DNA from 4 places in the Streptomyces sp. NPDC048297 genome. Region 1 is predicted to be linked to each of the others. Evidence: riboswitches for the same ligand, from Rfam matches in the RefSeq annotation. Region 1 holds a riboswitch; each other region holds the start of a gene.
The links. A riboswitch is a leader RNA that binds a small molecule or an ion and turns the genes downstream of it on or off. The one in region 1 is predicted to bind cyclic di-AMP.

Region 2: linked by a shared signal. The riboswitch ahead of ACGFYV_RS29350 (NlpC/P60 family protein) and the one ahead of ACGFYV_RS09150 (transglycosylase family protein) in region 1 are both predicted to bind cyclic di-AMP.
Region 3: linked by a shared signal. The riboswitch ahead of ACGFYV_RS04735 (M23 family metallopeptidase) and the one ahead of ACGFYV_RS09150 (transglycosylase family protein) in region 1 are both predicted to bind cyclic di-AMP.
Region 4: linked by a shared signal. The riboswitch ahead of ACGFYV_RS07410 (transglycosylase SLT domain-containing protein) and the one ahead of ACGFYV_RS09150 (transglycosylase family protein) in region 1 are both predicted to bind cyclic di-AMP.

What each region holds. Positions count from the first base shown of each region.
Region 1 is NZ_JBICZA010000006.1:183,944-191,003, forward strand. It holds gene ACGFYV_RS09135 (nucleoside triphosphate pyrophosphohydrolase) at 1-408, shown strand, start outside; gene ACGFYV_RS09140 (cytochrome P450) at 562-1,947, shown strand; gene ACGFYV_RS09145 (transglycosylase family protein) at 2,116-3,186, shown strand; cyclic di-AMP (ydaO/yuaA leader) riboswitch at 3,385-3,560, shown strand; gene ACGFYV_RS09150 (transglycosylase family protein) at 3,565-4,272, shown strand; gene eno (phosphopyruvate hydratase) at 4,544-5,830, shown strand; gene ACGFYV_RS09160 (septum formation initiator family protein) at 5,968-6,444, shown strand; partial or broken gene ACGFYV_RS09165 (DUF501 domain-containing protein) at 6,473-6,874, shown strand.
Region 2 is NZ_JBICZA010000032.1:90,067-97,126, forward strand. It holds gene ACGFYV_RS29335 (esterase/lipase family protein) at 1-78, shown strand, start outside; gene ACGFYV_RS29340 (peptidoglycan DD-metalloendopeptidase family protein) at 425-1,996, shown strand; gene pcrA (DNA helicase PcrA) at 2,173-4,665, opposite strand; cyclic di-AMP (ydaO/yuaA leader) riboswitch at 4,949-5,123, shown strand; gene ACGFYV_RS29350 (NlpC/P60 family protein) at 5,131-6,369, shown strand; gene ACGFYV_RS29355 (dienelactone hydrolase family protein) at 6,710-7,060, shown strand, end outside.
Region 3 is NZ_JBICZA010000003.1:208,814-215,873, forward strand. It holds gene ACGFYV_RS04720 (GNAT family N-acetyltransferase) at 1-196, opposite strand, end outside; gene ACGFYV_RS04725 (HPr family phosphocarrier protein) at 422-703, shown strand; gene ACGFYV_RS04730 (GntR family transcriptional regulator) at 998-1,693, opposite strand; gene ACGFYV_RS04735 (M23 family metallopeptidase) at 1,913-2,668, opposite strand; cyclic di-AMP (ydaO/yuaA leader) riboswitch at 2,681-2,845, opposite strand; gene ACGFYV_RS04740 (M16 family metallopeptidase) at 3,077-4,477, opposite strand; gene ACGFYV_RS04745 (M16 family metallopeptidase) at 4,474-5,895, opposite strand; gene ACGFYV_RS04750 (DNA topoisomerase (ATP-hydrolyzing) subunit A) at 6,194-7,060, shown strand, end outside.
Region 4 is NZ_JBICZA010000005.1:138,387-145,446, forward strand. It holds gene fahA (fumarylacetoacetase) at 1-995, opposite strand, end outside; gene ACGFYV_RS07405 (HAD family hydrolase) at 1,191-2,003, shown strand; gene ACGFYV_RS07410 (transglycosylase SLT domain-containing protein) at 2,149-2,637, opposite strand; cyclic di-AMP (ydaO/yuaA leader) riboswitch at 2,642-2,838, opposite strand; gene ACGFYV_RS07415 (polyprenyl synthetase family protein) at 3,544-4,554, shown strand; gene ACGFYV_RS07420 (outer membrane lipoprotein carrier protein LolA) at 5,006-6,313, shown strand; gene ACGFYV_RS07425 (ABC transporter ATP-binding protein) at 6,372-7,060, shown strand, end outside.

The sequences.
Region 1 (7,060 bases):
TCCATCGACGACGTGGCCGGCGGCATCGTCGCCAAGCTGATCCACCGCCACCCGCACGTCTTCGGCGAGGAGAAGGCGCAGACCCCGGAGGACGTCCAGGAGCACTGGCTGCGCACCAAGGCCGAGGAGAAGCGGCGCACCTCGGTGACGGAGGGCGTCCCCCTCGGCCAGCCCGGTCTCGCCCTCGCCGCCAAGCTCGCCTCCCGCGCCCGCACGGCCGGCCTGGACGTACCCCTGCCCCAGGGCGAGGGCATCGGCTACGAACTGCTGGCCCTGGCGGTCCGCGCCGAAGCGGACGGCGCCGACCCCGAAGCGGCCCTGCGCGCCGCGGCCCGCACCTACCGGGACGCGATACGGGCGGCGGAAGGCACACAGCCGGAGCAGGAGAAGCCGGAACAGGAGAGATGAGGAGTAGGCGAAGCCGGAGAGGCAAGGAGCCGGAGAAGCAAGGAGCCGGAGAAGCAAGGAGCCGGAGAAGCAAGGAGCCGGAGAAGCAAGGAGCCGGAGAAGCAAGGAGTAGGAGGAGTAAGAAGAGGAGCAGGGTCCGGATACCGTCGAGGAGTGACCAACCAGCCCCACCCCGACGCCTCCGCACCGCCCCCCGCACCGACCCCCGCGCCGACCCCGACCCCCGCGCCGACCCCGACCCCCGCGCCGACCCCGACCCCCGCGCCGACCTCGCCCCCCGCGCCGACCTCGACCCCCGCCCCGGACCTCTTCACCTGGGAGTTCGCCGCCGACCCCTACCCCGCCTACGCCTGGCTCCGGGAGCACGCGCCCGTGCACCGCACCAAGCTGCCCAGTGGGGTCGAGGCCTGGCTGGTCACCCGCTACGCCGATGCCAAGCAGGCGCTGGCCGACCAGCGGCTGAGCAAGAACCCGGCCCATCACGACGAGCCCGCGCACGCCAAGGGGAAGACCGGTATCCCCGGCGAGCGCAAGGCCGACCTGATGACGCATCTGCTGAACATCGACCCGCCGGACCACACCCGGCTGCGCCGGCTGGTGAGCAAGGCGTTCACGCCCCGCCGTGTCGCCGAGTTCGCCCCGCGGGTGCAGGAGCTGACCGACCAGCTGATCGGCCGGTTCGCCGCGACGGGCTCCGCCGACCTCATCCACGAGTTCGCCTTCCCCCTCCCCATCTACGCCATCTGCGACCTGCTCGGCGTCCCGCGTGAGGACCAGGACGACTTCCGGGACTGGGCGGGCATGATGATCCGGCACGGCGGAGGTCCGCGGGGCGGGGTCGCGCGGTCGGTCAAGAAGATGCGCGGCTACCTCGCCGAACTCATCCACCGCAAGAGGCAGGCGCTGCCCGCCGAGCCGACCCCGGGCGAGGACCTCATCTCGGGCCTCATCCGGGCCTCCGACCACGGCGAGCACCTCACCGAGAACGAGGCCGCCGCCATGGCCTTCATCCTTCTGTTCGCCGGCTTCGAGACGACCGTCAACCTCATCGGCAACGGCACCTACGCCCTGCTCACCCACCCCGAGCAGCGCCACCGCCTCCAGCGCTCGCTGGCCGCCGGGGAGAGGGGCCTCCTGGAGACCGGTGTGGAGGAACTCCTGCGCTACGACGGCCCCGTGGAGCTGGCCACCTGGCGGTTCGCGACCCGGCCGCTCAGCATCGGCGGGCAGGACATCGCGGCCGGCGACCCGGTGCTGGTCGTGCTCGCCGCCGCGGACCGCGACCCGGAGCGGTTCGAGGACCCGGACGTGCTGGACCTCGCGCGCCGCGACAACCAGCACCTCGGGTACGGCCACGGCATCCACTACTGCCTCGGCGCCCCGCTCGCCCGGCTGGAGGGCCAGACCGCGCTGGCCACCCTGCTGACCCGGCTGCCCGACCTGCGGCTCGGGGCGGATCCGGCCGATCTGCGCTGGCGTGGCGGGCTCATCATGCGCGGTCTGCGCACGCTCCCCGTGGAGTTCACGCCGGTTCCCTGAGGCCGGTGCGCGGAGAAAACGTGAGAGGCGTTCAACTATGTGATCTTCACGTGATCCGCGCGGCATGAACTTGTGATGAGCGATCATCTGCCGATACCTTCACCCTTCAGCGTGGCGGACGGGCAACGCCTGCCGCGCCGGTTCTGCTGTCGCTCGAAAGGCCTCCGTATGCTTCCCGGGAACGGTCGTCACCGTCGCCCCCGTCAGGCTCCGGCGCTCATCGTCGCGGCCGGAGTGACCGGCTCCGCCATCGCCATCCCGCTCCTCGGTGCCGTGAGCGCCCACGCGGCCGACGGCACCACGTGGGACAAGGTGGCCGAGTGCGAGAGCGGCGGCTCCTGGAGCGCCGACAACGGCAACGGGTACTACGGCGGCCTGCAGATCTCGCACGAGGACTGGGTCAAGTACGGCGGCACCCAGTACGCCGACAATGCCGACCGGGCGAGCCGGTCGCAGCAGATCGCGGTCGCCGAGAGGATCCTCGCCGACCAGGGCACCACCCCCTGGGCCACCTGCGCCCTGCTCTCCGGGATGACCGCCGACTCCGCTTCCGCTGACGTCGACACGGGCGTCGGGGGCTCCGACTCCCAGGGCTCGGGCAAGGGCAACTCCGGCCACTCCTCCGACTCCCAGAGCGACGACTCCGGGTCCGGCAAGAAGTCCGGCTCACCCGACTCGACCGACTCGTCGAACTCGTCCGACAAGTCGGGTTCATCCTCTTCGTCCGACTCGTCGGACCTCTCGGACTCGTCGGACCCCTCCGTGGGTGCGTCCGCCACGCCGTCCCCGGGTGTGGGCCAGGGTTCCGGTTTCGGTGACGCCCGTGAGGGTGCGGGTGCCGCCGAGTCCGACATGTCGGCCTCGCCCGGAACCGGGGCGTCGCAGGAGGGTGAGGGTTCGGCCGCCTCCGACCCCACGCTCGGCGACCCGGGCAATTCGTGGCAGACCGGCAGCTCTTGGAGTCTGGTCGACACCGGCGCCCTCGACGGTGGCGGACGTCACCGTGGCGGCACTGCGGACGAAAGCGTGACAAACGGTCAAAGCGGCCACGCCTCGGGCCGTCACGCCTCCCGTGACGCGGACGACTACACCGTCCGCGAGGGCGACACGCTCAGCTCCATCGCCGACTCCCTTGACGTCGACGGCGGATGGCACGCGCTCTACGCTCAGAACAAGAAGGCCGTCGGCGCCGACCCGGACGACATCGCCCCCGGTCAGACCCTGCACGTCGGTTCCTGAGTGGGCGGCGGACAGGGGGAGTTGGCGCCCCACTTCACCCGCTAATGTCCGTTTTGGTGAAAGTGTGGGATGAGTCTCAGAAGCCCTGATCGTCTTTGGAATTCCGCCGAACGCCTGCCTACGGTCGAGGCCGCTCGTCACCACGAGCCCCGGCATCCGCAACGCCGAATCCTGCCAGCGGTCGCCCGGGAACAGTCGACGCGTCACGCGCCGTAGGCAGGAGCGGGGGACCCAAGGTAGGCGCCGGATCCGGCAGTTGATGCCGCGACCGGCTCGGGGTGAAGCCGTGCCTCCCGGAAGACGGGAGGGACGGCCGGGCAACTCAACCGGCCCGAACCCGACAGCTCACCTCGCAGGCGTCGGTGAGGGGATCGATCCATGCTGTTTTCCAGCAAGGGCAAGCACCGTCGTCCGGCCAAGGCTCTTCGCGCCGTCACGCTCGCCGGCGTGGCCGGCGCCGTCGTCGTCGCCCCGCTGATGGCGGCCGGCAACGCCTCCGCCGCCACCGCCTCGGAGTGGGACAAGGTCGCCCAGTGCGAGTCCGGTGGCAACTGGTCCATCAACACCGGCAACGGCTACTACGGCGGTCTGCAGTTCTCCGCCTCCACCTGGGCCGCGTACGGCGGCACGGCCTACGCCTCCCGCGCCGACCTGGCCTTCGAGCAGCAGCAGATCACCGTCGCCGAGAAGGTCCTCGCCGCCCAGGGCAAGGGCGCCTGGCCGGTCTGCGGCACGGGCCTGTCCAGCACCCCCTACGGCGCCGCTCCCGCCGCCGCGAAGCCCGCCCCCGCGAAGCCGGCCCCCGCCAAGCCCGCCGCGCCGAGCACCACCACCCGCTCCACCGACCAGCAGGCCGCCTCCCGTTCGGCGGACCGCCCGGCCGCGAGCAAGACCGTCACCACCCCGACCGGCAAGAAGGTCAAGAAGGGTGACGGCGAGTACAAGGTGGTCAAGGGCGACACCCTCAGCACCATCGCCGGCAAGCACGGTGTCAAGGGCGGCTGGAAGAAGCTGTTCGACCTGAACAAGGACATCGTCGCGGACGCCGACCTCATCTACCCGGGTCAGCAGCTGCACCTGAAGTGACCCCAGGCTCAGGCCTCCCCCGTCCCCACGGACTCCCTGCCCCGGTGCGTGTTCCCCCGTACGCACCGGGGCGGGGTTTTTTCATGAACCTCCGTATTTCGTGAACTCCCTTTGTTCCGCTGATGAACAATGGGTACCGTCTCACTGCAGTCCCCGTCCACGGGACGGTCGGTCGGTGGCCGACGCCCCTGGGACGGTTAGGCTCTAGTCGCAAGGCACAGCCGCAAGGCACAACAGCCCCGCTCTTCCAGCGTCACATTCCAAGAAGGAGATGCTCGTGCCGTCCATCGACGTCGTCGTAGCCCGGGAAATCCTGGACTCCCGAGGCAACCCCACGGTCGAGGTCGAGGTCGGCCTCGACGACGGCAGCACGGGTCGTGCCGCCGTTCCGTCCGGTGCCTCCACCGGTGCCTTCGAGGCCATCGAGCTCCGTGACGGTGACCCGAACCGCTACCAGGGCAAGGGTGTCGAGAAGGCCGTCCTCGCCGTCATCGAGCAGATCGGCCCGGAGCTGGTCGGCTACGACGCCACCGAGCAGCGCCTGATCGACCAGGCCATGTTCGACCTGGACGCCACCGACAACAAGGGCTCCCTCGGCGCCAACGCCATCCTCGGCGTCTCCCTCGCCGTCGCCCACGCCGCCTCCGAGGCCAGCGACCTGCCGCTGTTCCGCTACCTGGGCGGCCCCAACGCGCACCTGCTGCCCGTGCCGATGATGAACATCCTCAACGGCGGCTCGCACGCGGACTCCAACGTGGACATCCAGGAGTTCATGATCGCCCCGATCGGCGCGGAGTCCTTCTCCGAGGCGCTGCGCTGGGGTACCGAGGTCTACCACACCCTCAAGAAGGTCCTGAAGGGCAAGGGCCTGTCCACCGGCCTCGGCGACGAGGGCGGCTTCGCCCCGAACCTCGGCTCCAACCGCGAGGCCCTCGACCTCATCCTGGAGGCCGTCAAGCAGGCCGGTTACATCCCCGGTGAGCAGATCGCGCTCGCGCTCGACGTCGCCGCGTCCGAGTTCTACAAGGACGGCAAGTACGAGTTCGAGGGCAAGTCCCGCTCGGCCGCCGAGATGACCGAGTACTACGAGGAGCTGGTGGCGGCCTACCCGCTCGTCTCCATCGAGGACCCGCTGTTCGAGGACGACTGGGCCGGCTGGAAGGTCCTCACCGACCGCCTCGGCGACAAGGTCCAGATCGTCGGCGACGACCTGTTCGTCACCAACCCGGAGCGCCTGGCCCGCGGCATCGAGGAGGGCACCGCCAACGCCCTCCTGGTGAAGGTGAACCAGATCGGCTCGCTCACCGAGACCCTGGACGCCGTCGAGCTGGCCCAGCGCAACGGCTTCAAGTGCATGATGTCCCACCGCTCCGGCGAGACCGAGGACGTCACCATCGCCGACCTCGCCGTCGCCACCAACTGCGGCCAGATCAAGACCGGCGCCCCGGCCCGCTCCGAGCGCGTCGCCAAGTACAACCAGCTGCTGCGCATCGAGGAGATCCTCGACGACGCCGCGGTGTACGCCGGCCGCAGCGCCTTCCCGCGCTTCAAGGGCTGAGCAGCCGAGGGGCTGAGCAGCCGAAGGGCTGAACGGCAACCCGGCTCAAGTCTTAGCCAGTCGTACGTACGTCCCCGTACCCGGTCCCGTACCGTGTGCGGGGACGTACGCGCGTGAAAGGGGAGGCGGAGAGCCAGATGGCCGTGAAGAACGGGGACCGCTTCTCCACCGCGACCAGGCTCAGACTGCTCGGGGAGCAGACGGCCGCCCGCGTCTACCGCTCCCAGACCAAGCGCCAGGCCCGCCGCTCGCGGCTCACCGGCCGCGCCGCGCTGCTCGCGCTGGTGCTGTGTTCCCTGATCGTCGCGCTCGCCTATCCGATGCGGCAGTACGTCTCCCAGCGCGCGGAGATCGCCGACCTGCGGCGTCAGCAGGAGCAGGCGCGCGAGCGGGTCGAGCAGCTGCGCGACCTCAAGGCGCGCTGGCAGGACGACTCCTACGCCGAGCAGCAGATCCGGCGCCGGCTGCACTACGTGATGCCCGGCGAGACCGGGTACGTGATGATCGACCCGGGCGCGGCCAAGCAGGCCCACGCCGACCTCCGGGCCGCGCACCGGCCGTGGTACGCGAACGTCTGGGACGGCGTCGACAAGTCCGACGCCTCCGACCAGTGAACCGACAGAAAGACAGCTGAAGACAGTCATGGAAACGCCTCCGCCGCCCACTCCGCGTACCGAGCCGACCGACGCGGACGTCGAGGCCTTCAAGCAGCAGCTCGGCCGTCCGCCGCGCGGGCTGCGGGCGATCGCGCACCGGTGCCCGTGCGGGCAGCCGGACGTCGTGGAGACGGCTCCGCGGCTGCCGGACGGCACGCCCTTCCCGACGACGTACTACCTGACGTGCCCGCGCGCCGCCTCGGCGATCGGCACGCTGGAGGCGAACGGCGTCATGAAGGAGATGACGGAGCGGCTGCAGAGCGACCCCGAGCTGGCCGCCGCGTACCGGGCCGCGCACGAGGACTACATCCGGCGCCGGGACGAGATCGAGGTCCTGGAGGGCTTCCCGAGCGCGGGCGGCATGCCGGACCGGGTGAAGTGCCTGCACGTGCTGGTGGGCCACTCGCTGGCCGCCGGACCGGGCGTGAACCCGCTCGGCGACGAGGCGATCGCCATGCTGCCGGAGTGGTGGCTCAAGGGCCCGTGCGTCCAGCCGCTCGTGGCGCCCGACCCCGCGGACGAGCACCCCGGCGAGGACGGCACGGTCACCGACCCCACCGAGGCGCGCACCGGC
Region 2 (7,060 bases), on a different contig from region 1:
GTCGCGGCCGGCATACGCGAGGCCCTCGACGCCCCGCACCCCGGCGATCTGCTCGCCGGTGGTCTGACAGTGGCGTGAGGGCCGATCGGCCCCGGACCGACCGACCCCGGACCGACGGGCACCCGATGCCGACTTGAGAGTCACCCGGTGCCTGCGTGACAGTCGCGAACACCGGCACGGGACCGGTCATTGGATGCCGTCCGGCACCCCACGAGCACCCGCCCGGCACTCATCCGGCCCCCTGTCGACGTCGAACATTCATCGAACACAAAGGCAAAGTCGCGCCCGTCACCCCCCGAAACACGGCCGAATGCCCGTTTCCGGCCCACGCGAAACCGGCCGAAGATTGTCGCGCCCGCATACCGCCGGGTACAGTCACCGCACTGCTCTGGCAGCCCCTGTTGTCGAGGCGAAAGAGAAGTTGGTGAACGACCGTCACCCCTCGGGGACCATGACCACCCCGGGTCCGGCTTCCGACGCCTCGTCCGCGCACTACGCGTCGTACGGAGCGCAGGAAGCCCCCTACGACGACCTCACCACGTACGGCGGTTACGACGCCGGCGGTTTCGCGGCGGGCGCGAACGGCACCGGATCCTTCGACACCGACCCGCTCTTCGGCGGCTTCCCGGGCGACGCGCAGACCACCGGCAGCTACGACACCACGCACTGGCAGACCGGCACCGCCTCATCCCCGTCCCCGTCCCCGGCCTACGACCCGTACACAGCCCAGCACCACGCCGCCTACGACTCCGGCACGTACGACGCCACCGGCTGGACGGTGCCCGCGCAGCCCACCGGGAACGACGTCAGCGGTCAGTGGGACACGAGCGCCTGGCTCCAGCCGGACCAGACCGCCGCCGTGGACCCGGCCCAGCAGCAGTGGTACTGGGACGCCCAGACCGGCGACACGGGTGCGTACGACGCCACGCAGTGGAACGCCGACGGCACGGCCGTCGAGCACGAGCAGCTCGCCGAACCGTTCGACCCGTCGGCCACGGCCACGTTCGAGCAGGTCGGCGACCCGCACGCGACCGGCGCCTTCGAGCACGCGCCGTATGAGCACACGCCGTACGAGGACACGTCTCACCAGGACACCCCCTACGACGGCGTCGCCTACGAAGACCTCGCGGAACCGACCCTCAAACCGGCCTCCGAAGAGGACGAGTTGGGTGCCACCGGCGAGACGCTCGTCGTCCCCGAGCTGCTCGAGGATCAGGAAGAGGCCGCTCCGGTGCGGCCCGCGGGCTCGCGCGGCGCCGCCCGCTCCCGGCGCCGTACGCCTGCCAAGCGCTCCGCGCTGCTGACCATCGCGGTGCCCTCGGCCTGTGTGATGGGGGTCGCCGGTATCGCCGCCGCCTCCGTCGGCCACCTGACCGACGACGGCACGGACACCACCGCGACCGCCCCGGACGCGCACGCGGTCAAGCCGTCCGTCGCCAACAGCAAGCTGGACACCCAGCTCGAGAGGGTCTCCGCGGGCGCCGACGACTTCGCCGACCGGGCCAGCCGTACGCAGGAGCGCATCGACCTCAGGACACAGCAGGCGCTGGAGAAGAAGAAGGCCGCCGCGGAGGCCGCGCTCAAGGAGCGGCTGCGCCCCAAGTTCGCGCTGCCGGTGATGCAGCGCGGGCTCAGCGCCTACTTCGGACAGGCGGGTGTGAACTGGATGTCCGTGCACACGGGCATCGACTTCCCCGTCTCGTACGGCACCACGGTGATGTCGGCGACCGACGGCGTCGTCTCGACGAAGTGGAACAGCGCCTACGGCAACATGATGATCGTGACGGCCAAGGACGGCACGGAGACCTGGTACTGCCACCTCTCCAGCTACCGCGTCACCGCCGGTACGGTCGTCAAGGCCGGCGAACCGGTCGCCTACTCGGGCAACTCGGGCAACTCCACGGGCCCGCACCTGCACTTCGAGGTACGGCCGGCGGGCGGAGCGGCCGTGGACCCGCTGCCGTGGCTGCGCAGCCACGGCCTGGACCCGACCTGAGTTCTTCCTGACCTGGGTTCTGCCCGATCTGAGTTCTGCCCGACCTGGGTTCTGCCTGACCTGGGTTCTGCCCGACCTGGGTTCTTCCTGACCTGAGCGCTTCCTGGCGGCGTGGCCCCCGCCGTTCCCCACGGGGCCCGCGCCATTCCTGACGGGGCTCCCGCCGTCCCGCTCTCCTACAGCTTTTCCACCGGCGCGTACCGCAGCAGCAGTCGCTTCGGCTTGCCGTCCCCGAAGTCGATCGTGGCCTGGGCCTTGTCGTCCGCGCCGGCCACCGCGACGACCGTGCCGAGGCCGAACTGGTCGTGGGTGACCCGGTCGCCGACGGCCAGCGCGACCGCCGGCTTCTCGGAGGCCCGCCGGGTGGCGAACCCGGACGCGCCCGCCGCCGACGAACGCGAGCGGGACGAGGACAGCGAGGCGGCGATCCCTGAGGCCGGGCCGGACGGCTTGGGCGCGGGCGCCCCCGTCCGCTTCCACGCGACGTGGGCCGGCGGGATCTCCTCCAGGAAGCGGGAGGGCGGGTTGTACGACGGCTGGCCCCAGGCGCTGCGCAACGCCGACCGCGTGAGGTAGAGCCGCTCCCGCGCGCGCGTGATGCCGACGTACGCCAGGCGCCGCTCCTCCTCCAGCTCCTTGGTCTGGCCGAGGGCGCGCATGTGCGGGAAGACGCCGTCCTCCATGCCGGTCAGGAAGACGACCGGGAACTCCAGGCCCTTGGCGGTGTGCAGGGTCATCAGCGTGATGACGCCGGAGCCGTCCTCGTCCTCGTCGGGGATCTGGTCGGAGTCGGCGACCAGGGCGACCTTCTCCAGGAACTCGGCCAGGGTGCCCTGCTCCCCCTCCTCGCGCTCCTGCTCGAACTCCAGGGCCACGGCGGCGAGTTCCTGGAGGTTCTCGATGCGGGTCTCGTCCTGCGGGTCGGTGGAGGCCTGGAGTTCGGCGAGGTACCCGGTGCGTTCGAGGACGGCCTCCAGGACGGTCGCCGGTCCGGCGCCCGACTCCACGATGGTCCGCAGGTCCTCCATCAGCGTGTTGAACCGCTTGACCGCGTTGGTGGAGCGCGCGGCCATGCCGTACGCCTCGTCCACCCGCTTCAGCGCCTGCGGGAAGCTGATCTTCTCGCGCTGCGAGAGGGCGTCGATCATCGCCTCCGCGCGGTCGCCGATGCCCCGCTTGGGGACGTTGAGGATGCGGCGCAGCGGCACGGAGTCCTCGGGGTTGGCGAGGACGCGCAGGTAGGCCAGGACGTCCCGGACCTCCTTGCGCTCGTAGAAGCGGACGCCGCCGACGACCTTGTAGGGCAGGCCGACGCGGATGAAGACCTCTTCGAAGACACGGGACTGAGCGTTGGTGCGGTAGAAGACGGCGACGTCGCCGGCCTTGGCCTCGCCCGCGTCCGTGAGACGGTCTATCTCGTCGGCGACGAACTGGGCCTCGTCGTGCTCGGTGTCGGCGACGTAGCCGACGATGCCCGCGCCCTGGCCCGCGTTGGTCCACAGGTTCTTCGGGCGACGGGACTCGTTGCGCTCGATGACCGCGTTGGCGGCGGACAGGATCGTCTGCGTGGAGCGGTAGTTCTGCTCCAGCAGGATCGTCGTCGCGTTCGGGTAGTCCTCCTCGAACTGGAGGATGTTGCGGATGGTCGCGCCGCGGAAGGCGTAGATCGACTGGTCCGCGTCACCCACGACGCACAGTTCGGCGGGCGGGAGGTCGTGCTCTCCCGGCGGGGCGTCCACGTCCGCGGCGGGGCGCTCGCCGGTGCCGACCAGCTCGCGCACCAGGGCGTACTGGGCGTGGTTGGTGTCCTGGTACTCGTCGACGAGGATGTGCCGGAAGCGGCGGCGGTAGTGCTCGGCGACGTCCGGGAAGGCGCGCAGCAGGTTGACGGTCGTCATGATCAGGTCGTCGAAGTCGAGCGCGTTGGCCTCGCGCAGCCGCGACTGGTAGAGCGCGTAGGCCTGGGCGAGGGTCTTCTCGAAGCCGTCGGTGGCCTGGGCGGCGAAGTCCTCCTCGTCGATCAGCTCGTTCTTGAGGTTGCTGATCTTGGCGCTGAAGGACTTGGGCGGGAAGCGCTTGGGGTCGAGGTCCAGGTCACGGCAGACCAGGGCCATCAGGCGCTTGCTGTCGGCGGCGTCGTAGATCGAGAAGGACGAGGTGAAGCCGAGCCTCTTCGACTCGCGGCGCAGGATGCGGACGCACGCGCTGTGGAAGGTCATGACCCACATCGCGTTCGCGCGCGGGCCGACGAGCTGCTCGACGCGCTCCTTCATCTCGCCCGCGGCCTTGTTGGTGAAGGTGATCGCGAGGATCTGGCCCGGGTGCACGTGCCGCTCGGCGAGCAGGTGGGCGATGCGGTGCGTCAGCACACGGGTCTTGCCTGAACCGGCGCCGGCGACGATGAGCAGCGGGGAGCCGGCGTGGACGACCGCGGCGCGCTGGTTCTCGTTCAGCCCCTCAAGGAGCGCCGCCGCGTCGAGGGCAGGCCGGGGAGCGCCGTCGCGGTAGTAATCGTCGCGGTCCAGGGGCGCGTCGAACTTCCCGCCGAACAGATCGTCCGGAATCGACTCCGGAACGTGATCGTCCTCGGGCGGCGGCGGGGGCTCCCCCTCCTGCCCGCGAGGGCTCTGGAGGTCCGCCAGGAAGCTGTCGTCAAAGAGGCTGCTCATCGCTCTCCGAGTCTAGGGCGCCGCACTGACAACCGGTGCCGCATCGGGAACCCGGCCGCTTCGACAGGGCGGTCGATCTTCCTTGCCGGGGCGCGTTCTTGCCGTATTCCGGCGGCCACCGGGCCCTCACGCAGCGGAATCACCTCGTGACCCGGGAGCGGTCCCACGACAAGGTCACGAAAATGTATCGGACATATGGTGCACCAACCTTCACACGAGTCACACGAGTTGGCTAGGTTGCCGGTCGGGCCGCACGCCCGTTACCGGCGAACCCCGCCGGGTCGCGCGGCCTCCGCCGAGTCCATCGCGTCGCTGCGCGGCGCGCGGAGCCGGGGACCCACCGTTCCCTGGGGTGAATCGGCCCACGTTCCGCACGGGACGCGAGCCGTAGGGCAAGCCTTCCGAACCACCCGCCCGAACCCGACAGCTAACCCGGTAGGCGGCAGACGGAAGGAGTCGCCTCCCTTGGCGTCGCACCGCAAGCCGCGCCCCTCGGGCACGCTCGGAGCAGGTCTTCGCACCCCCATGCTCGCCACCGCCGCCCTCACCTCGGTGGCCGTGCTGTCCCAGACGGCCGACGCCGCTCCCTCGGCCGGCGGGAAGCCGAGCGTGGAGGAGGTCGAGAAGAAGGTCGACGACCTCTACCGCCAGGCGGAGTCGGCGACCGAGAAGTACAACGCCGCCAAGGAGCGGGCCGGCAGACAGCGCAAGCAGGTCGACGCCCTGCGCGACGACGTGGCCAAGCGCACCGAGCGGCTGAACCAGGCGCGCGAGGAGCTGGGCACGTTCGCCGCCGCCCAGTACCGGACCGGGGCCGCCACGCCCCAGACCGCCACCTTGCTGCTCGCGAACGACCCGCAGGACTACTTCGACCAGACCCAGCTGATGAACCGGCTGACCTCACGGCAGAAGACCGCGGTCGACGACTACGTCACCGAGCAGTCCGCGACCATGAAGAAGCGCCGGGAGGCCGCCGAGAGCCTCCAGACCCTCTCCGAGTCGCAGCGGGAACTGCGGACGACCAAGTCCACCGTCCAGAAGAAGCTCGCCTCCGCGCGCGAGTTGCTGTCCGAGCTGACGGCCGAGGAGAAGGCGCGGCTCGCGGCCATCGAGAAGCAGAAGCAGGAGCAGGCCGCGCGCGAGGCTGCCGCGCTGGCGAAGAAGCAGGCGGCGGCGGAACGGGCACGCCAGCAGGCGGAGGCGCAGGCTCAGCAGGACAGCGAGTCGTCCACGTCCGGCGGTTCGTCGACCACCGGCGGTTCGTCATCGTCGGGCGGATCGACGTCCGGCGGATCGATGTCGGGCGGTTCCACGTCCGGTGGTTCGACGTCCACCGGCACGTCGACCACCAAGGCCGAGAAGGCGATCGCCTTCGCCCGCGCCCAGATAGGCAAGCCGTACGTCTGGGGCGCGACCGGACCGGGCTCGTACGACTGCTCCGGCCTGACCCAGGCCTCCTGGAAGGCCGCCGGCGTCAGCCTCCCGCGCACCACGTACGACCAGGTCGCCGCGGGCACCACGGTGTCCCTGACGGACGCCCGGCCCGGCGACCTGATCTTCTTCTACGACGACATCAGCCACGTCGGCATCTACATAGGCAACGGCATGATGATCCACGCGCCCAAGCCCGGCGCGTACGTCCGCGAGGAGTCGATCTACTACGCCGGCTCGTCGATCATCCACAGCGTGGTGCGCCCGGCCTGAGCGCGCCGCAGGACGGCTTCGGACCTGAGCGCGCCGCAGGACGGCTTCGGACCTGAGCGCGCCGCAGGACGGCTTCGGACCTGAGCGCGCGGCATAGCCGCTTCGGATCCGCCGGCGAGCGGCTCCGTGGCATCCGGCCACGGAGCCGTCCACGGAGCCCTCCGCGAAAACCCGTTGGCGGACCACGGCGGCCACTGCTACTTTTCCGGAGGCCGTGCGAGAGAACGAGGAGGTGGTACCCGTGAACGCAATATCGACATGGGTGCTCCCCTCCGGGGTCACGGTCGGGCGATAGGTCGTCCGGGAGCGCCGTTCACGCGCACTCCCGAAAGGCACGACCATGCACTTCACTTCCGAACAACGCCTCGACGACGGCGTCCTCGAGCGCGAGTTCATCCTCGGCGAGACCCCCGGCACCCTGTGGACGCCTGAGTCCGCCACACCGGTCCCGCTGATCCTGATGGCCCACAACAACGGCCTGCCCAAGGCGGAACCCCGGCTGGTGGCCCGCGCCCGGCTCTCCGCGGCGTACGGCTACGCGGTGGCCTCCATCGACGCCCCCGGGTGCGGTGACCGGCCCCGTTCCGCCGCCGACGAGCAGGCCCGCGCCGACCTGCGCCGGGCGATGCGGGTCGGCGAGCCGGTCGACGAGATCTTCGAGTCCTTCGTCGGTCCACTGGTCGAGAACGCG
Region 3 (7,060 bases), on a different contig from region 1:
ACAGTCGCGGGTACGGCGCGAAGAAGCGGTAGTACTTCGACTCGTCCGAGACCTGCTCGTAGAAGCTGACCAGGCGGTCGGCGTCGTCGACGGTGATGGGCCGGATGCGCGCGGTGCCCCCGTCGCGCAGCACCACGTCCGCCTCCCAGTGGGCGGGGTACTCGTGCCGGTCCTGCCGGTCCGCCGGGGTCTGCATGGGCCCCAGAGTACGGCTCGCCAATGACAATGGCGCGAGGCAGTCTGTGGGGAACGGAAGCCGGATCGGGGCCGCGGTCCGGCGACACGTCCGGACCCCGGACGGAGGTCCGCTCGGGCACGTCCGGGCCGGACGCAGGTCCGCTCGGGCACGTCCGGGCCGGGCACGCTCCACGATATGGGAAACTGGTCTAGACAACCCTGGGAAACTGAAGGGCAGCATCACATGGCTGAGCGCCGCGTCAACGTCGGCTGGGCCGAGGGTCTCCACGCCCGCCCCGCCTCCATCTTCGTCCGAGCCGCGACGGCCGCCGGCGTCCCGGTGACGATCGCCAGGGCTGACGGCAACCCCGTCAACGCGGCCTCCATGCTGGCCGTCCTGAGCCTGGGCGCCCAGGGTGGCGAGGAGATCGTCCTCGCCTCCGAGGCCGAGGGCGCGGACGTCGCCCTCGACCGCCTGGCCAAGCTCGTCGCCGAGGGCCTTGAGGAACTGCCCGAGACCGTCTGAGCACCCGGCACCGGGCCCCCGGCCCCGGGCCCCCGGCCCCGGAAGACGGCCCCCGGAAGACGGAAGCCGCGTCACCCTTTGCGGGTGGCGCGGCTTTTGCGCGTCACGGAGGATTCACGAGCGGATTCACCGGCGCGTTCATGGGCAGGCCCACGGATGCGTCCACGGCCGCGTTCACGAACGGGTGCACGAGCGGGCGCGCGGAAAACCCGGAGGGAAATCGCGGGCGCACGGGAATTCGGGTACCCGGAATGCACCCCGTGGAATTACCCCTCTTTGTATACGGTGCCCGTGTTAATGCCGTGGGCGCGATGTGTTTACGGCATGTTGCGAAGTCCTCACGCGCGACTGGCGGTCCGTGCCGCCGGAGAAGCGCAACCGGTGCGCAAGGGCCGCGCGCTCGGTGTGCAGGGCCGTGACCGCCCGCGCGCGCTCGCCGTCGCCGCGCGCCACCGCGTCCACGATCGCGCCGTGCTCCGCCCAGGACTCCACCGGGCTCGACGGCACGTCCACCGTGTACATCCAGGCGATCTTGTGCCGCAGCTGGGTGAGCGTCGAGGTCAGCGACTGGCTGCCACAGGCCTGGGCGAGCGTCTCGTGGAACCAGCCGCCGAGCGAGCGCAGATCCTCGCTGCGCCCCCGCTCGGCCCGCTCCTGCCCCAGTCTGACCAGGCCGCGCAGCACCTTCAGATGGGCATCGGTGCGCCGCTGCGCGGCCCGTGCGGCGCCGAGCGGCTCCAGCAGCAGGCGCATCTCCAGCAGGTCGGCGGCCTCCTGCTCGGTCGGCTCGGCCACGCACGCGCCGGCGTGCCGCCGGGTCACCACGAAGCCCTCGGCCTCCAGGGTGCGCAGGGCCTCGCGCACGGGGACGCGCGAGACGCCGTAGCGGCGGGCGAGGACTTCCTCGGTGAGACGGCTGCCGCGCTCGTGGACACCCACGACGATGTCGTCCCGGATCGCCGTGCACACCGACTGTGCCGGAATACGCATGACCGACCTCCGTCTTCATCCCCGTGAAACGTCGACGATGGACGTCCGCTCAGTGACTGTATTCCAATCGGCGGGAATTTCCGACGGCGGGCAGGAATCCGTGGATATTTTTTGGCCAGTCGACCGGGTAAGAGGCGTGGAAAACGACGAAAGCCCCGACTCGGATGAGCCGGGGCTTTCACGGTGCGCTGCGTTTCGGACGGCCGCCGCGCGGGACCGTCAGACGGACACGCCGTGCTTGCGGAGGTAGGCGACCGGGTCGACGTCCGAGCCGTACTCGGGGGTCGTCCGGGCCTCGAAGTGCAGGTGCGGTCCGGTGACGTTGCCGGTCGCGCCGGACAGGCCGATCCGCTGGCCCGGCACGACCCGCTGGCCCACGCCGACGCCGATGGACGACAGGTGGCCGTACTGGGTGTACATGCCGTCGGCCATCCGGATCACGATCTGGTTGCCGTACGCCCCGCCCCAGCCGGTGGAGACGACCGTGCCGGAGCCGACCGCGTGGACCGTCGTCCCGCTCGCCGCGTGGAAGTCGATGCCGGTGTGGGAGCCGGAGGACCACAGGGAGCTGCTCGCCATGTAGCCGGTGGAGACGTACGAGTGCGCGATCGGGGGGACGAACGCGTTCAGGCGCTTGCGCTCCGCCTCGCGGGCGGCGCGGGCCTTGGCCTCCCGTGCCTGCTTCGCGCGCTCGGCGGCGGCCTTGGCGGCGGCCTCCTCGGCGGCCTTCCGCTCGGCGGCGGCCTTCTGCGCGGCGGCCTGCGCGTCGATCTCCTCGGCGAGCCTGGCGCTGACGGTGATGACGGGGGTGAGACCGGTCCGCTCGACGGAGTTCTCCGCGGCGAGTGCGGGCGAGGCCATGAGGGTGCCGACGACACCGGTGGTGGTGAGGGCAGCGATACCGACCGCCGAAGCGGTGGTGCGCATGACCCGGCCGGGCTTGCGGTGCTTCCCGGAGGCGCACATGAACGCCATGAGCTGGCTGGTCCTTTCCTTCCCTCTCGCCTACCGGGTTAGCTGACGGGTTCGGAGCAGGAAGGTCTCCTACGGACTCCCTCGCCGTGGCGCGGGCGTCCGATTCACCCCAGGGACTGCGGTTGGGTCCCCGGCTCCCCTGGCTCGCGCCGTACGGGGACTCGGCGATGACTGTCCGGTGCCGCGGGCGCGGCGCACTGCATGACGAACAGCCCGGAAGACGCTAAAGGGGGCGACTGCCGATCCCCAAACGGATCCGGGCTTTTGTAGCGCATCCCACAGGGCAGACCGGCAACCTCCGTCCGAAACCGGACATCTCAGGGGTGTTGCCGCGGCACGGCCGGGAACGGCAAGGGCCCTGACGACCCGTCGGTCGCCAGGGCCCACGCGCATCGTCGTGCGCGGCCTCTACTCAGCGGCCACGACGGTGACTTCACCGATGCCGAGCGCCTCGACCGGCTCCTTGATCTGAGCCGCGTCACCGACGAGGACGGTCACCAGGCGGTCCACCGGGAAGGCGTTCACGACCGCCGCGGTGGCCTCCACGGTGCCGGTGGCGGCCAACTGCCGGTAAAGCTGCGCCTGGAAGTCGTCCGGCAGCTCCTGCTCGACCTGGTCGGCCAGCGTGCCCGCGACGGCCGCCGCGGTCTCGTACTTCAGCGGCGCCACCCCGACGAGGTTCTGCACGGCGACGTCCCGCTCGGCGTCGGTCAGGCCCTCCGCCGCGAGCGTGCGCAGCACCGTCCACAGGTCCTGGAGCGCGGGACCGGTGTTCGGGGTGTCCACCGAGCCGCTGATGGCGAGCATCGAGGCACCGGCGGCCCCTCCGGCGGAAGGCGCCGCGGAGCGCAGGACCTGCCCGAAGGCGCGTACGCCGTAGGTGTAGCCCTTCTCCTCGCGCAGGACCCGGTCCAGGCGGGAGGTGAGGGTGCCGCCGAGGCAGTAGGTGCCGAGCACCTGCGCCGGCCACACGCGGTCGTGCCGGTCGGGGCCGATCCGGCCGATGAGCAGCTGGGTCTGGACGGCGCCGGGCCGGTCCACGATGACGACCCGGCCGGTGTCGTCGGCGGACACGGGCGGCACGGGCCGCGGCGTGCCGGGGGTGCCGGTCCAGGCGCCCAGGGTGTCGGCGAGCAGCTCGTCCAGGTCGGTGCCGGTGAGGTCGCCGACGACGACCGCGGTGGCCGTCGCGGGGCGCACATGGCGGTCGTAGAAGGCGCGTACGGCCGCCGCGTCGATCTTCTCGACCGTGTCCTCGGTGCCCTGGCGCGGCCGGGACATGCGCGAGGTCGCCGGGAACAGCTCCCTGGAGAGTTCCTTGGCGGCCCGGCGGGAGGGGTTGGCCATCTCGTGCGGGATCTCGTCCAGGCGGTTGCGGACCAGCCGCTCGACCTCGCTCTCGGCGAAGGCGGGCGCGCGCAGGGCGTCGGCGAGCAGGCCGAGGCCCTTGGCGAGGCGGGAGGCGGGGACCTCCAGGCTGATCCGGACGCCGGGGTGGTCGGCGTGCGCGTCGAGCGTGGCGCCGGCGCGCTCCAGTTCGGCGGCGAACTCCTCGGCGGAGTGCTTGTCGGTGCCCTCGGAGAAGGCCCGCGCCATGATCGTGCCGACGCCGTCCAGGCCGGCCGGCTCGGCGTCCAGGGGCGCGTCCAGGAGCACCTCGACGGCGACGACCTGCTGGCCGGGGCGGTGGCAGCGCAGGACGGTCAGGCCGTTGTCCAGCGTGCCGCGTTCGGGGGCCGGGAACGCCCAGGGCTTGGCCTCGCCGGGCCGCGGCTGGGGGTGGAAGTCCATCGTGGCGAGCTCGGTCACCGGTCCGTCTCCTCGTTGTCGTTCTGGTCGGCGGGGGCGACGCCCGCTTCCACGGTGGCCTCCGACTCGGGGTCCTCGCCGCGCCCCGCCTCCTCGGTGTGCTCGGCGGACTCGGCGGACAGCGGCTCGTAGACGAGGACCGCGCGGTTGTCGGGGCGCAGGCGGGCCTTGGCGACCTCCTGGACCTCCTCCGGGGTCACGGCCAGGACGCGCTGGACGGCGGTGAGGGCGAGCTGCGGGTCGCCGAACAGGACGGCGAACCGGCACAGTTCGTCCGCGCGGCCGGCGACCGTGCCGAGCCGGTCCAGCCACTCGCGCTCCAACTGGGCCTGGGCGCGCTCCATCTCCTCGGGCGTGGGGCCCTCTTCGGCGAAGCGGGCCAGCTCCTCGTCGATGGCGGCCTCGATGACGGGCACCTCGACGTCACCGGAGGTCTTCACGTCCAGCCAGCCCAGCGAGGGCGCGCCGGCCAGGCGCAGCAGGCCGAAGCCGGCCGCCACGGCCGTACGGTCGCGGCGCACGAGCCGGTTGTACAGGCGCGAGGACTCGCCGCCGCCGAGGACGGTGAGGGCCAGGTCGGCCGCGTCCGCCGCGCGCGTGCCGTCCTGCGGGAGCCGGTAGGCGCACATCAGGGCGCGCGCCGGGACCTCCTCCACGACGACCTCGCGCAGCTGCTCGCCGATGGTCTCCGGCAGGGAGCCGTCGCGGGGCTCGGGCTTGCCGGAGTGGGCGGGGATGGAGCCGAAGTACTTCTCGACCCAGGCGAGCGTCTGCTGGGGGTCGATGTCGCCGACCACGGAGAGCACCGCGTTGTTCGGCGCGTAGTAGGTGCGGAAGAACTGGCGGGCGTCCTCCAGGGTGGCCGCGTCCAGGTCCGCCATGGAGCCGATCGGCGTGTGGTGGTACGGGTGGCCCTCGGGGTAGGCGAGGCCGGTCAGCTTCTCGAAGGCGGTGCCGTAGGGCACGTTGTCGTAGCGCTGGCGGCGCTCGTTCTTGACGACGTCCCGCTGGTTCTCCATGGACTCGTCGTCCAGGGCGGCCAGCAGGGAGCCCATGCGGTCGGCTTCCAGCCAGAGGGCCAGCTCCAACTGGTGGGCGGGCATGGTCTCGAAGTAGTTGGTGCGCTCGAAGCTGGTGGTGCCGTTGAGGGAGCCGCCGGCGCCCTGCACCAGCTCGAAGTGGCCGTTGCCCTTCACCTGTCCGGAGCCCTGGAACATCAGGTGCTCGAAAAGGTGAGCCAGGCCGGTACGTCCCTTGACCTCGTGGCGGGAACCCACGTCGTACCAGAGACAGACCGCCGCCACCGGGGTCAGGTGGTCCTCGGAGAGCACCACGCGCAGACCGTTGGCCAGCCGGTGCTCGGTCGCTGTCAGGCCCCCGGAGCCTGCCTCGGCTGTGGTCGTGTGACCCATGGGCATGTACGTCCCTTCGCGAGCTGAGGCGGTCGAATGAAACCGCGCTTTTCCTGCCGTTCCTGCCACTGTATGCACAGCGTGCGGGACCTCGGCGAAGTTCCCGCGGACGTACGCCCACAGCGGATCGCGTAGCCTGCGTCAGGCGTGCCGCCGGTCGGTTCCGGGGCACCGGGCGGACGGCCTCCGGCGCCGGCCGCGGGTACGGGGACCGGGTCGCGGCCCGGGTTGTCAGTGCCGCGGTCCACAATGGTCCGCGTCACCACCGTCAAGCGCGAGCAGAAAACAGGAGGAGCCGGCAGCGATGGCCCGCCGCAGCACGAAGACCCCGCCGCCCGACGATTCGTACGAGGAGAAGATCCTCGACATCGACGTCGTGGACGAGATGCGTGGCTCCTACCTCGAGTACGCGTACTCGGTCATCTACTCGCGCGCCCTGCCGGACGCCCGTGACGGTCTCAAGCCGGTGCACCGCCGCATCGTCTACCAGATGAACGAGATGGGCGTGCGCCCGGACCGGGCGTACGTGAAGTGTGCCCGTGTCGTCGGCGAGGTCATGGGCAAGCTGCACCCGCACGGCGACTCGTCGATCTACGACGCGCTGGTGCGCATGGCGCAGCCCTTCTCGATGCGGCTGCCGCTGGTCGACGGCCACGGCAACTTCGGTTCGCTGGGCAACGACGACCCGCCGGCCGCCATGCGGTACACCGAGTGCCGGATGGCCGAGGCGACGAGCCTGATGACCGAGTCGATCGACGAGGACACGGTCGACTTCACGCCGAACTACGACGGCCAGGAGCAGGAGCCGGTGGCTCTGCCCGCCGCCTTCCCGAACCTGCTGGTCAACGGCTCCTCGGGCATCGCCGTCGGCATGGCGACGAACATGCCGCCGCACAACCTGCGCGAGGTCGTCGCGGCGGCCCGCCACCTGATCAAGTACCCGAACGCGGACCTGGACGCGCTGATGCGGCACGTCCCGGGCCCCGACCTGCCCACCGGCGGCCGGGTCGTCGGCCTGGACGGCATCCGGGACGCGTACGCGACGGGCCGCGGCACCTTCAAGATGCGCGCGTCGGTCTCGGTCGAGGCGGTGACCGCGCGCCGCAAGGGCCTGGTCGTGACCGAACTTCCGTTCACGGTCGGCCCGGAGAAGGTCATCGGGAAGATCAAG
Region 4 (7,060 bases), on a different contig from region 1:
GTGCGCAGCGAGGCCCCGTTGACGGTCATGTGGGCGAGCTGCTGGGCGGCGGTCCAGTACATGGTGGAGAACGGCGGCTCGGACACCACCTGGCCGTTGACGGCGACGGAGATCCGCAGGTCGTAGCCGCCGGGCTCGATCCCGGGGGCCGCGTCGTCCAGGTAGGGCAGCAGCGGGTGCGTGCGCTCGGGCGGTGCCACGCGCGCGCTGTCCAGCGCCTCCAGCGGGGTGATCCACGCCGACACCGAGGTCGCGAAGGACTTGCCGAGGAACGGTCCGAGGGGGACGTACTCCCAGGCCTGGATGTCCCGCGCCGACCAGTCGTTCAGCAGGCAGAGACCGAAGACGTGCTCGCGGAAGTCGCCGAGTGCGACCGGGCGGCCCGGTGCGGAGGGCGCGCCGACCACGAAGCCGACCTCCGCCTCGATGTCGAGCCGGACGGAGGGGCCGAAGACGGGGGCCGGGTCGCCGGGGCCCTTGCGCTGCCCGGACGGCCGTACGACGTCCGTGCCCGAGACCACGACGGTGCCGGAGCGGCCGTGGTAACCGATCGGCAGGTGCTTCCAGTTGGGGGTCAGGGAGTCCTCGGCGTCCGGGCGGAAGATCTGGCCGACGTTGCGGGCGTGGTTCTCGGAGGCGTAGAAGTCGACGTAGTCGGCCACCTCGAAGGGCAGGTGCAGGGTCACCGACGACAAGGGGTGGAACAGCGGCTCGATCGCGGAGCGGTGGGAGGGCACCGTCACCCACGCCGTCAGCGCGCGCCGCACGTCCGACCAGGCGGTGCGCCCGGCCGCCAGCAGCGCGTCCAGGCCGGGCCGGGCGAGCAGGGAGACGTACGGGGAGCCGAGCGCGGCGGCTGCGGCGCCCGCGTCGAGGACGTGGTCACCGAGCCGGACGCCGACCCTGCGCTCCGCGCCGCCGGCGGGCGAGAACACACCATAGGGAAGATTGTGCGGACCGAAGGGGTCGCCCTCGGGGACGTCGAAGGGGGGCATGGGGTACTGCCTCGCTCTCATCCTGGCCGTGCATGGCGCTGTGTTCCATGTGGTCGCGCCACACGTTACGGCCGAGGTGCGCTTCTTGGGCAGTGCCTCCGGGGGCGCCCCGGCGGTGTCGCACGGGGCAGGGCAGCGCACAAGTGCGGGAAGCGCGGGGTGAGTCGAGGGGTGCGCGGTCCGTATTCTCTGGGCATGGCCGCACCTCCCGTATACACATTGATCGCCACCGACCTGGACGGGACGCTGCTGCGCGGCGACGACACCGTCTCCGACCGTTCGCGCGCCGCGCTCGCGCGGGCGGCGCGCGCTGGTGCGCGTCATCTGGTGGTGACGGGGCGCCCGGCCCCTCGGGTACGGCCGCTGCTCGACACCCTCGGCGGCACCGGGCTCGCGGTGTGCGGGCAGGGCGCGCAGGTCTACGACGCCGGGGCCGGCCGGCTGCTGTGGTCGGTCAGGCTGGACCGGGAGCTGGCGGAGGTCGCGCTCGGCAAGATCGAGGCCGAGGTGGGCCAGGTGTACGCGGCCGTCGACCAGGACGGGGTGGACGGGCTCACGCTGATCGAGCCCGGGTACCGGATGCCGCACCCGACCCTGCCCGCCGTGCGGGTCGGCCGGCGCGACGACCTGTGGTGCCAGCCCATCAGCAAGGTGCTGCTGCGCCATCCCGAGCTGTCCGACGACGAGTTGGCGTCGGTCGCGCGCGCGGCGGTGGGCTCGCTCGCGACGGTCACGATGTCGGGGCCGGGGACCGTGGAGCTCCAGCCGTGCGGTGTCACCAAGGCGACGGGGCTCGCGCTGGCCGCCGGGCATCTCGGGGTCCGTGCCGAACAGGCCCTCGCCTTCGGCGACATGCCCAACGACATCCCCATGTTCGACTGGGCCGCCCACGGTGTCGCCATGGCCGGCGCCCATCCGGAACTCAAGGCCGTCGCCGACGAGGTCACGACGTCGAACGAGGACGACGGTGTCGCCGTCGTCCTCGAAAGACTGTTTCCGGCCGGCTGACCAGGGGCTCGTCAGGGCCCCCCGCCGGATGGGTCAGCCGGCCGGATCAGGCCTGTGGGGGTCAGGCCTGCGGGGGCGGGGCCTGTGGGGGGCAGGCCCGCGGGTCAGGCCCGTGGGGGTCAGGCCTGTGGGTGGGGCCGGTGGATCAGTAGGCGCCGAAGACGTTGTCGATCGACCCGTAGCGCGCGGCCGCGTAGTTGCAGGCGGCCGTGATGTTCGCGACCGGGTCGTACGGGTCGAAGGCCGTGCCCGCCACGTGGTACGTGTTGAAGGTCGGGTCGATGACCTGGAGCAGGCCCTTGGACGGGATGCCCTTGGCGGCGTTGGAGTCCCAGAGGTTGATGGCCTTCGGGTTGCCCGACGACTCACGGATGATGTTGCGGTAGATGCCGTTGTACGTGCCCGGGATCTTCTTCTCGCCCATGATCGCGAGCGACTCGCGGATCCAGCCGTCCAGGTTGTTGGGGTACCCGGCGAGCGTGGTGGAGGGCGTGGAGCCGGTCGTGCCCGCGGCCGAGGCGCTGGTGGCGCCGACGATCGGAAGGGCGAGCAGGGCCGCGCCGGTCCCGGCGACGGCGAGCGTGCGGAAGAGGCGGGGCGAGCGGGTGCGGCGGGGCTGAGCGGCAGCGGGCATGTCGTATTCCTCTCCGTCGCCTGCGGGGTGAGCTGTCGGGTTCGGGCGGGGAGGTGCCCGGCCGCGCCGCCAGGCCCGTCGGGCGCTGGAGGTGGTGCGACTTCACCCCTAGCCGTTCCGGTGCGACATGTGCCGACCGGTCCGGCGACTTACCTGGGTCCCCCGCTCCTGCCGTACGAATGAGTTCGTCGAGTGGGTGGTGTCAGACGCGGCAGGATTCGGCGTCCGTCTGACGGCCCGGAACGTATGCGAGAGCACATGTCCGGAACAAGGGGTGGATTCACCTGAAGTGCTAGTTGACCTTGTTCTGCGGCTTTTGGGGCACTTGATCCTTTGCGATCGCCAATCCTCAACTGCCCGGCAGGGCAAGGCGAAAGGGGCGATCGGGCGGGCGGGGTCGCCGAGGGGTGCGAGTGACCCAATTCACGAAACGGCAAAATGCGCAAAAGCGGACATGGGGGATTGGCTGGATTCGCTCTTAATGCGGCCATTAGGGGGTGTCGGTCCACCCGGGCCCGGAACCTCTGGGGAGGCGCCCCTCGTTGAAGAGGGGGGAGACGGCCTCCTGGTTGCCTCCCGGTCCTCTCCGGATCGTCTCCGGGTCGCCTCCGGATCGTCTCCGACTTGTCACCTGGCGGTCCCCGGAGTCGTACTCAGGGGCGTCGAACGCGCGCACGGTCGGCGTGGCGTTCGACGGCGGGGTGCATCGTCCCGTTAAGTCAATAAATGTCCATTCTTATTGGGTGATCAAAAACATAACGGTCATGATCCCGATACCGCCCGGGGTGGACCGGTGGGTGCTATCGGTGATCGAAAGAGGACCGGATACGCTGACTTGAGTGATGGCAGCGACCTATCGACAAACCGTGTAATCGCCAGCAGACACCAGCAGACAGGAGACCCCTCGTGACCGTCGTCGGGCCGTTCGGGCTGAGCGTGCGGGACCAGGCTCTGGAAGCCGATGTCCAGGCCGGATTGGCGGCTGTCGAGGAAGGCTTGCTCGAGGCCACCAAGAGCGAGGTCCCGTTCATCACGGGGGCCGCGCAACACCTGGTACGGGCCGGCGGGAAGCGGTTCCGGCCGCTGCTCGTGATGCTCGCCGCCCAGTTCGGCGACCCCTACGCGCCGCGCGTCGTGCCGTCGGCCGTGGTCGTGGAGCTGACCCACCTGGCCACGCTGTACCACGACGACGTCATGGACGAGGCGGCCGTACGACGTGGTGTGGACAGCGCCAACACCCGCTGGGGCAACTCCGTCGCGGTCCTCACCGGCGACTTCCTCTTCGCCCGCGCCTCCCAGATACTCGCGGACCTCGGCCCCGAGGCGGTCCGTGTCCAGGCCCTCGCGTTCGAGCGGCTGGTCACCGGGCAGATCCTGGAGACCGCCGGTCCCCAGGACGGCCGCGACCCGGTCGAGCACTACCTGGACGTGCTGGGCGGCAAGACGGGCTCCCTGGTCGCGGTGTCCTGCCGGTTCGGCGCGATGATGTCCGGCGCCGACGAGACGGTGATCGACGTGCTCACCCAGTACGGCGAGCGCCTCGGTGTCGCCTTCCAGCTCGCGGACGACGTCCTGGACATCGCCTCCGACTCCCACGAGTCCGGCAAGACCCCGGGCACCGACCTGCGTGAGGGCATCCCCACCCTGCCCGTGCTGCGGCTGCGCGAGCGGACCGCCCGGCTGGGCCTCGCCGAGGACGTCGCCCTGTGTGAGCTGCTCGACTCCGACCTCAGCGACGACACCCTGCACGCGCGTGCGCTGGAGAGCCTGCGCTGCCACCCCGCGCTGGAGCAGGCCCGCCGGGACACCGTCCGGTACGCCGAGGAGGCGCGCGCCGCGCTCTCCCCGCTGCCCGAGGGCTACGCCAAGTCGGCGCTGACCCAGCTCTGCGACGCCGTGGTGCACCGCGCCGGCTAGGACCTGGCGAGCCCCTACGGGGCCCGGGGCGGAGTGCCCCTGCGGACAGCCCCTACGGCTCAGGGCGGGCACAGGGCGGGCTGCTCCCTGCGGGGAGAGCCTCCGAGGCCGCGCGGACAGCCTCTGCGGGCCTCTGCGGCCCGGGGCGGACAGCCCCTGCGCACCGCTCACCGCCCGGCCGGCCGTCTCTCCCGAGCCCCGGCCGCCGCCCCGCCGCACACCACGAGGGCGGCGCCTCCCCCACGACCCCTACGGATCGGGGAGGCGCCGCCCCTCGTGCGTCATACCCCAGGCGTACGCGGACTTGGCTCCGTGGTCTGACGCCTTCGCACGGCGGATTTGGTCTGATGGAAACCACGGACATCCCACTCCTCACCGATTCGGGTGAGAATGGCGGCTCAGGTGGACCAGCGTGAGGACAGCCGCCGCCGACGACGGAGGTAACGCACACATGGCACCGTACGAAACCGACGACGCGACGGGCGCCGCGCCGGACGAGGATCTGCGCTCCGGACGCCGCAAGGCGGCCCGGTACGTCGTCCCGGTCGCGGTGATGGGGGTGGCGGCGGCCACGATCGGGCTGGTCCCGGCGCTCGCCGACTCCGGTGACCCCAACCTGCCCAAGATCACCGCACAGCAGCTCATCCAGAAGATCGCCGCGTCGGACGTCCAGGAACTGTCCGGCACGGTGAAGGTCAGCACCGACCTCGGCCTGCCGGACCTCGGCGGCCTGGAGAGCAGCCTCGTGTCCGGTGCGGCCCAGGGCGGCCGGGGCGGCTCGTCCGCGGACCCGAAGGCCAAGCTCACCGAGCTGGTCACCGGCACGCACACCCTGCGCGTGGCCGCCGACGGCCCCGACCGGCAGAAGCTCTCCCTGCTGGAGAGCGGCGCCGAGTACAGCCTGATCCACAACGGCAAGGACGTGTGGGGCTACGACAGCAAGAGCAACGAGGTCTTCCACGGCACCGCCGGCGAATCCGGCGGGAAGGACCGCGCCGAGGAGCCGCCGGCCACGCCCAAGGACTTCGCCGACGAGGCCCTGAAGGCGGTCGACGACACCACGTCCGTGACGGTCGACGGCACCGCCCAGGTCGCCGGGCGCGACGCCTACAAGCTGCAGATCAAGCCCAAGCAGTCCGGCACCACGGTCGGCGCGATCAACATCGCGGTGGACGCGAGGACCGGGATGCCGCTGAAGTTCACGCTGACCCCGAGGAGCGGCGGCGCCGCCGTGCTCGACGCGGGCTTCACGCAGGTCTCCTTCGCCCGCCCGGCCGCCTCCACCTTCGCCTTCACCCCGCCCAAGGGCGCGAAGGTCACCGAGCAGCAGAAGGACGGGTCGAAGGACGGGTCGAAGGCCGGGGAGCACGCACCGGAGCACGGCACGAAGCCTGGTTCGCAGCACGGCATGAAACCCGGTTCGCAGCACGGTACGAAGCCCGGCTCGGGTCCCGGTGGGGGCTTCGGCCGCGGCGGGGAGGGCGGCAAGGTCATCGGCAAGGGCTGGACGGCCATAGCCACCTTCGACACCGGCGCCAAGGGCGGCCTGCCGTCCGGCACCTCGGGCCCGTCCGGCTCCCCGGGCGGTGACCTCGGCGGCTTCCTCGGCTCGCTCGGCGACCACGTGTCCGGCAAGTTCGGCAAGGGCACGGTCTTCTCCACCCGCCTGGTCAACGCTCTGATCACCGACGACGGCAAGGTGTACGTCGGCGCGGTGACCAAGGACGCGCTGGTGAAGGCGGCGAACGAAGGGAAGTGACCCTTCCGGGGCCGCCAGGTCCTTACCGTCCGGACCACGACGAGTCGAAGGGGAGCCGATGGACGAACCGTCCGCCGCGCAGCAGGGTGAACCGTCCGCCACACAGCAGGGCGGCCCGTGGGACGACGCGGCGAGTGTCATCGCCACGCACGGCCTCACCAAGCGCTACCGCGGCGGACAGCTCGCCGTCGACGGTCTCGACCTGACCGTCCCGGCGGGCAGCGTCTTCGGCTTCCTCGGCCCGAACGGCTCCGGAAAGACCACCACCATCCGCATGCTGATGGGCCTGATCGAGCCCACCGCGGGCACGGCCCGGGTCCTGGGCCGCCCCATGCCCCGGGCGGCCCGGCAGGTCCTCCCCGAGGTCGGCGCCCTCATCGAGGGCCCGGCCCTGTACGGCTTCCTCTCCGGCCGGGACAACCTGCTGCGCTACGACTGCGCCGACCCGACCGCCGACCCCCGCACCCGGCGCGCCCGGGTCGCCGCCGCACTGGACCGGGTGGGCCTCGCGGCGGCGGCGGGCAAGAAGGCGAGGGCGTACTCGCTCGGCATGAAACAGCGCCTCGGTCTGGCCGCCGCGCTGCTCCGGCCGCGCCGGCTGCTCGTGCTGGACGAGCCCACCAACGGGCTCGACCCGCAGGGCATGCGGGAGATCCGTACCCTCGTCCGCGAACTGGCGTCCGATGGCACGACCGTCTTCCTGTCCTCGCACCTCCTCGACGAGATCGAGCAGGTGTGCACGCACGT